Regions from separate parts of the Streptomyces sp. NPDC048636 genome, predicted to be linked through region 1. Evidence: predicted binding sites of a transcription regulator. Region 1 holds the regulator's gene; the other holds the start of a gene.
What was found. Region 1 encodes HrcA, which represses chaperone genes, less so after heat shock. Its sites were predicted from a motif close to TTNGCACTCNGNNNNNCNGAGTGCNAA; they were not measured.
Positions count from the first base shown of each region.

Region 2: the regulator HrcA is predicted to act here: its motif matches at 2,245-2,271, upstream of groES (co-chaperone GroES).

Region 1 is NZ_JBEZHR010000002.1:288,317-291,727, reverse strand. It holds gene AB0C66_RS07135 (nitronate monooxygenase) at 1-121, opposite strand, end outside; gene dnaJ (molecular chaperone DnaJ) at 358-1,494, opposite strand; gene hrcA (heat-inducible transcriptional repressor HrcA) at 1,495-2,511, opposite strand; gene AB0C66_RS07120 (MBL fold metallo-hydrolase) at 2,688-3,411, shown strand, end outside.
Region 2 is NZ_JBEZHR010000001.1:227,977-231,387, reverse strand. It holds gene groL (chaperonin GroEL) at 68-1,693, opposite strand; gene groES (co-chaperone GroES) at 1,788-2,096, opposite strand; gene AB0C66_RS01150 (polysaccharide deacetylase family protein) at 2,366-3,394, opposite strand.

The DNA.
Region 1 (3,411 bases):
CGAGGGAACCGAGGCCACCGGCCTCGGAGACGGCGGCGGCCAGCGGGGGGCAGGAAGCTCCGCCCGCCATCGGCGCCTGCACGATCGGATACCGAAAGAGATCGGTCAGTGCGGAGGGCATGACCACATCGTGTCATGCGCTCCGCACCGTCCGACAACCGGATCTACGGCGGCTCGCCGGGTCCAGGCCGGGCGGCTACCGCCCGTTGGCGGCGACTCCGGGGGGACAGACCCCCGGACCCCCGGCCGGGTGCCTACCGGCCGTTGAAGGCGTCCTTCAGGCGCGAGAACAGGCCCTGCTGCCCCGGCTTGGCCCCATCCCCCGGGGGACAAACCCCCGGACCCCCGGCCCGGCGCCTACCGGCCGTTGAAGGCATCCTTCAGGCGCGAGAACAGGCCCTGCTGCCCCGGCTTGAATTCGCCGGTCGGCCGCTCCTCGCCGCGCAGCTTGGACAGCCGCCGCATCAGCTCCTCCTGCTCCGCGTCCAGCTTGGTCGGGGTGGTCACCTCGACATGGACGATCAGATCGCCCCGGCCGCCGCCTCGCAGATGGGTGACACCGCGCTGGTGCAGCGGGATCGACTGGCCGGACTGGGTACCGGGCCGGATGTCGACCTCCTCCAGACCGTCCAGCGTCTCCAGCGGCACCTTGGTGCCGAGCGCCGCCGCCGTCATGGGGATGGTCACCGTGCAGTGCAGGTCGTCACCGCGGCGCTGGAAGACCGGGTGCGGGACCTCATGGATCTCCACATACAGGTCGCCCGCCGGGCCGCCGCCGGGGCCGACCTCGCCCTCGCCCGCCAGCTGGATCCGGGTGCCGTTGTCCACACCGGCCGGGATCTTCACCGTCAGGGTGCGGCGCGAGCGGATCCGCCCGTCACCGGCGCACTCCGGGCACGGGGTCGGCACCACGGTGCCGAAGCCCTGGCACTGCGGACATGGCCGCGAGGTCATGACCTGGCCCAGGAAGGAGCGGGTCACCTGGGAGACCTCACCGCGGCCGCGGCACATGTCACAGGTCTGCGCCGAGGTGCCCGGCGCCGCGCCCTCACCACTGCACGTGGTGCAGACGACGGCGGTGTCGACCTGGATGTCCTTGGTGGTCCCGAACGCGGCCTCGCTGAGCTCCACATCGAGACGGATCATGGCGTCCTGGCCGCGCCGGGTGCGGGACCGCGGTCCACGCTGTGAGGCGGTGCCGAAGAAGGCGTCCATGATGTCGGAGAAATTGCCGAAGCCCGCGCCGAAGCCACCGGCGCCGCCGCCTCCGCCCGCACCGGACATCGGGTCCCCGCCGAGGTCGTAGACCTGCTTCTTCTGCGGGTCCGACAGCACCTCGTACGCGGCGTTGATCTCCTTGAACCGCTCCTGGGTCTTCGGATCCGGGTTCACATCCGGGTGCAGCTCACGCGCGAGCCGGCGGAATGCCTTCTTGATCTCGTCCTGCGAGGCATCACGCCGCACGCCCAGGACTGCGTAGTAGTCCGTCGCCACTTACGACTCCGCCAGGATCTGTCCGACGTAACGTGCCACTGCGCGTACCGCTCCCATCGTTCCGGGGTAGTCCATGCGGGTCGGTCCGACCACGCCGAGTTTGGCGACGGCCTCGTCGCCCGAACCGTAGCCGACCGCGACCACCGAGGTGGAATTCAGCCCCTCGTGAGCATTCTCATGCCCGATGCGGACGGTCATACCCGAGTCCTTGGCCTCGCCGAGCAGCTTGAGGAGGACGACCTGCTCCTCAAGTGCCTCCAGAACGGGCCGGATCGTCAGGGGGAAATCATGCCCGAAACGCGTGAGGTTCGCGGTGCCGCCGATCATCAGCCGCTCCTCGGTCTCCTCCACCAGCGTCTCGAGCAAGGTCGCCAGCACGGTCGAGACCGTCCCCCGGTCCTCCTGCTCGAAGGACTCCGGAAGATCCTGCACCAACTGCGGCACATCCGCGAACCGCCGCCCCACGACACGGCTGTTGAGCCGGGCCCGCAGATCCGCGAGCGACTCCTCGCCCACCGGGGACGGACAGTCCACCATGCGCTGCTCGACCCGGCCGGTGTCCGTGATCAGCACCAGCATCACCCGGGCCGGGGCCAGCGGCAGCAGCTCCACATGGCGCACCGTCGAGCGGGTCAGCGACGGGTACTGCACCACCGCGACCTGCCGGGTCAGCTGCGCCAGCAGCCGGACGGTGCGGCCCACCACGTCATCGAGGTCCACGGCGCCGTCCAGGAAGTTCTGGATGGCGCGGCGCTCCGGTGTGGACAGCGGCTTCACGCCGGCCAGCCGGTCCACGAAGAGGCGGTAGCCCTTGTCGGTGGGGATGCGCCCGGCGCTGGTGTGCGGCTGCGCGATGAAGCCCTCGTCCTCCAGCGCGGCCATGTCGTTGCGCACGGTGGCCGGGGAAACCCCCAGCCGGTGGCGCTCGGTGAGCGCCTTGGAGCCGACCGGCTCCTCGGTCCCCACATAGTCCTGGACAATGGCACGCAGCACTTCGAGTCTGCGTTCGCTGAGCACCCCGCGCACCTCCCAGTCCAGCGGTCTCTTCAGGTCGTCCCCTGGCACTCAACGGGCACGAGTGCCAGAACCCCTACGCCAGTGTACGGCGGGGTGCGGTGGCCGGGGCAAGGGCCGCCGTGTGGCGGAGCCCGCACGATCCGCCACGCTATCGCCAGGAGAGCTAGCGTCTCGGTATGGAGACGTATTGGGAAGAGTCGCGGTGGCACGAGGCGGGCTGGGAGACCATCGCCGCCGGGGTGGCCCGGCTCCGCATGCCGGGCTGGGACGAGACCATCGGCGTGATCGTCGGCCGGACGGACGTACTCGTCGTGGACACCGGGGCGACCCTGCGTGACGGCGCCGCGCTGCGCACCCAGATCACCCGGCTCGCCGGGCGCCGCCCCACCCGGATCGCGCTCACCCATCCGCACTTCGACCATGTCCTGGGCACCGCCGCCTTCTCGGGCTGCGAGGTGTACGGCGCGGCGGGCCTGGACGAACTGCTGCGCGCGGAACGGGAGGAGCTGCGCGAGTCGGCCATCCGGCAGGGTGTGGAGCGGGGCGCCGCCACCGAGGCCGCCGACCATCTGGTCCTCCCCCACCACCTGGTCTCCGGGGAGCTCACCCTTGACCTGGGCGACCGGCCGGTGCTGCTGGCGAACGTGGGCCCCGGGCACAGCGCCCACGATCTGGCGGTCCTGGTCCCGGGCCGGCCCGAGGTGGTCTTCTGCGGCGATCTGGTCGAGGAGTCCGGACCGCCGCAGGCGGGGCCCGACGCGATCCCCGCGCGGTGGCCCGCCGCCCTGGACCGGCTGCTGGAGCTCGGCGGGGAGGAGGCGCGGTACGTCCCGGGCCACGGGGCGGTGGTGGACGCGGAGTTCGTACGTGCCCAGCGCGCCGATCTGGCCGCCCGCTTCG
Region 2 (3,411 bases), on a different contig from region 1:
GCCGCGCGACGCGAAGGCGCGGCCGCCCCGTCCGGGGTGGCCGCGCCTTCGTGGCGTACGGCTCGGGTCAGTGCGCGTGACCGTGGCCGTGGCCACCGGCCTCGGCCTCTTCCTCGGCCGGCTTCTCGACCACCAGGGTCTCGGTGGTGAGCAGCAGCGAGGCGATCGACGCCGCGTTCTCCAGCGCGGAGCGGGTGACCTTGACCGGGTCGATGACGCCGGCCTTCACCAGGTCGCCGTACTCCTCGGTGGCCGCGTTGTAGCCGTGGCCCTTCTCGAGCTCGGACACCTTCGCGGTGATCACGTAGCCCTCGAGACCGGCGTTCTCGGCGATCCAGCGCAGCGGCTCGACGGAGGCGCGGCGGACCACGGCGACACCGGTGGCCTCGTCGCCCGCCAGGCCGAGGTTGCCCTCGAGCACCTTGGCGGCGTGGACCAGGGCGGAGCCACCACCGGAGACGATGCCCTCCTCGACCGCGGCGCGGGTCGCGGAGATGGCGTCCTCCAGACGGTGCTTCTTCTCCTTGAGCTCGACCTCGGTGGCCGCGCCCACACGGATCACGCACACACCGCCGGCCAGCTTCGCCAGACGCTCCTGGAGCTTCTCGCGGTCCCAGTCGGAGTCGGTGGTGTCGATCTCGGCCTTGATCTGGGCGATCCGGCCGGCGACGTCCTCGCTGTTGCCGCCGCCGTCGACGATGGTGGTGTCGTCCTTGGTGACGGTGACGCGGCGGGCGGTGCCCAGCACGTCCAGACCGGCCTGGTCCAGCTTGAGGCCGACCTCCTCGGCGATGACGGTGGCGCCGGTGAGGGTCGCCATGTCGCCGAGCATCGCCTTACGGCGGTCGCCGAAGCCCGGGGCCTTCACCGCGACGGCGTTGAAGGTGCCACGGATCTTGTTGACGACGAGGGTGGACAGGGCCTCGCCCTCCACGTCCTCGGCGATGATCAGCAGCGGCTTGCTGGCACCGGCCTGGATGATCTTCTCCAGCAGCGGCAGCAGGTCCTGGATCGAGGCGATCTTGCCCTGGTGGATCAGGATGTACGGGTCGTCGAGGACGGCCTCCATACGCTCCTGGTCGGTCACCATGTAGGGCGAGAGGTAGCCCTTGTCGAAGGCCATGCCCTCGGTGAAGTCGAGCTCCAGGCCGAAGGTGTTGGACTCCTCGACGGTGATGACACCGTCCTTGCCGACCTTGTCCATCGCCTCGGCGATCAGCTCGCCGACCTGCTTGTCCTGGGCGGACAGCGCGGCCACGGCGGCGATGTCGGACTTGGAGTCGATCGGACGGGCGCTGGCCAGCAGGTCGTCGGAGACGGCCTTGACCGCGGCGTCGATGCCCTTCTTCAGGGCGGCCGGGGAGGCACCGGCGGCCACATTGCGCAGGCCCTCCCGGACCAGCGCCTGGGCCAGCACGGTGGCGGTGGTGGTGCCGTCACCCGCGATGTCGTTGGTCTTGGTCGCCACCTCCTTGACGAGCTGGGCGCCAAGGTTCTCGTACGGGTCCTCGACCTCGACCTCACGGGCGATGGTGACGCCGTCGTTGGTGATGGTCGGGGCGCCGAACTTCTTGTCGATGACCACATTGCGGCCACGGGGGCCGATGGTCACCTTGACGGTGTCCGCCAGCTTGTTGACGCCGCGCTCCAGGGCGCGACGGGCGTCCTCGTCGAACTTCAGGATCTTCGCCATGAGTTGCGTATGTCCTCTCGAACGAACCGCGCCCCGACCCCGGGTATCTGTGACACGGGCACCGGGGCGCGGCTCATAGGCAAAACTTCGGTGATTACTTCTCGACGATCGCGAGGACGTCGCGAGCCGAGAGGACGAGGTACTCCTCGCCGCTGTACTTCACCTCGGTGCCGCCGTACTTGCTGTAGAGCACGACGTCACCGACGGAGACGTCGAGCGGAAGACGATTGCCGTCCTCGAAGCGGCCCGGGCCCACGGCCAGGACGACGCCCTCCTGGGGCTTCTCCTTGGCGGTGTCCGGGATGACCAGACCGGAAGCCGTGGTCTGCTCGGCGTCGAGCGGCTGGACCACGATGCGGTCCTCGAGCGGCTTGATGGCAACCTTGGAGCTGGTGGTCGTCACGATCCGACCTCCCCCTTCGGAGATCTCACGGGGTTAACTGTCTGAGGTGGCGACCAGGTGGATCCGTCGTCGCGGGTGCCGGACCTGCCCGTCGCTGTGTGGCTGGCACTCCGTACTGCCGAGTGCCAGCCTCGACATTATGACGCGGTTAGCACTCAGTCAACTAGAGTGCCAGGCGATGCGGGGACGAGCTCCGGCCGCCGCCCTGTCACCGGCCCGTCCCGGCGCCCTCGAGGACCACGTCAGCAGGCCACGTCAGCAGGCCGGCCTCACACGTAGTCCTCCAGCCGCGCGACCGTGAAGCCCTGCTCCTGGATCGCCCGCACCAGCGACGTGATCATGTCGGTCATGGACTTCCCCTCCAGCTGCTCCGGGCCGCGGAAGTGCGCGAGCACGATGTCCCCCGGCTGGAGACCGCCGCCGGACCGGTACACCAGCCCGCCCGGCTCCATCTCGGCGCGCCACAGCACCACCGTCTCCGCGCCGCAGTCGGCCGCCGCGCGCAGCGTCGTCTCGTCGTACTCACCGTAGGGCGGGCGGAACAGCCTCGGCTGGCGGCCGAGGCGGTCGCGGAGGTTCTCCTGCTGACCGCAGATCTCCTGCCGCTGGCCGTCGTAGTCGAGTCCGGCCAGGCTGGGATGGGTGAGGGTGTGGTTCTCCATCGGGTTGCCGAGCCGCTGGAGCTGGTCGAAGTAGTCGTAGTGGTCGCCGATCACGTTGTCGGTGAGGAAGCCGGTGAACGGCAGCCCGAGATCGCGGGCCTGCTCCACGAAGCGCGGATCCTTCTCGATGCCGTCGTCGATCGTCAGGAAGACCACCCGATCGGTGGTCTGCACCCGGCGGATGACCGACGGCAGCCCCTCGACGGGCGGCTCCTCGGGCGCGAGCGGCGGTTTGGTGGCGGGCGGGGGCGGCGGCTGGTCGAGCGGCCGGTCCAGGCCCCACATGCGGTACGCCTCGGGGTCGCCCGCGCGGGCCGGGCGCGTCCGCGACGGACCGGGCGCGCCGGAGTCGCCGGACGGACCGGAGTCATCTGACGGACCGGACGCGTCCGGGGCCGGGGGAACCGGTGGCCGGGAGTGCTCCGGGGGTGCGGACGGCTGTGGGGAACGCCCCTCCGGGGGCGAGGCGGTGGAGGAACGCCCCGCGGTGCGCGGTGCGGAGGACGCCGTCGCCGGGTCGCCTTCCACGGTGGTCCGGGCGAGCGGACCGGGGCCCTCGAGGCTTCCACAGCCCGCGAGCACGACCGCCGCGGCGGCGAGAACCAGACACCTCGAAAACCCATTCTTGATCACCATCACATAAGTGATCTTCA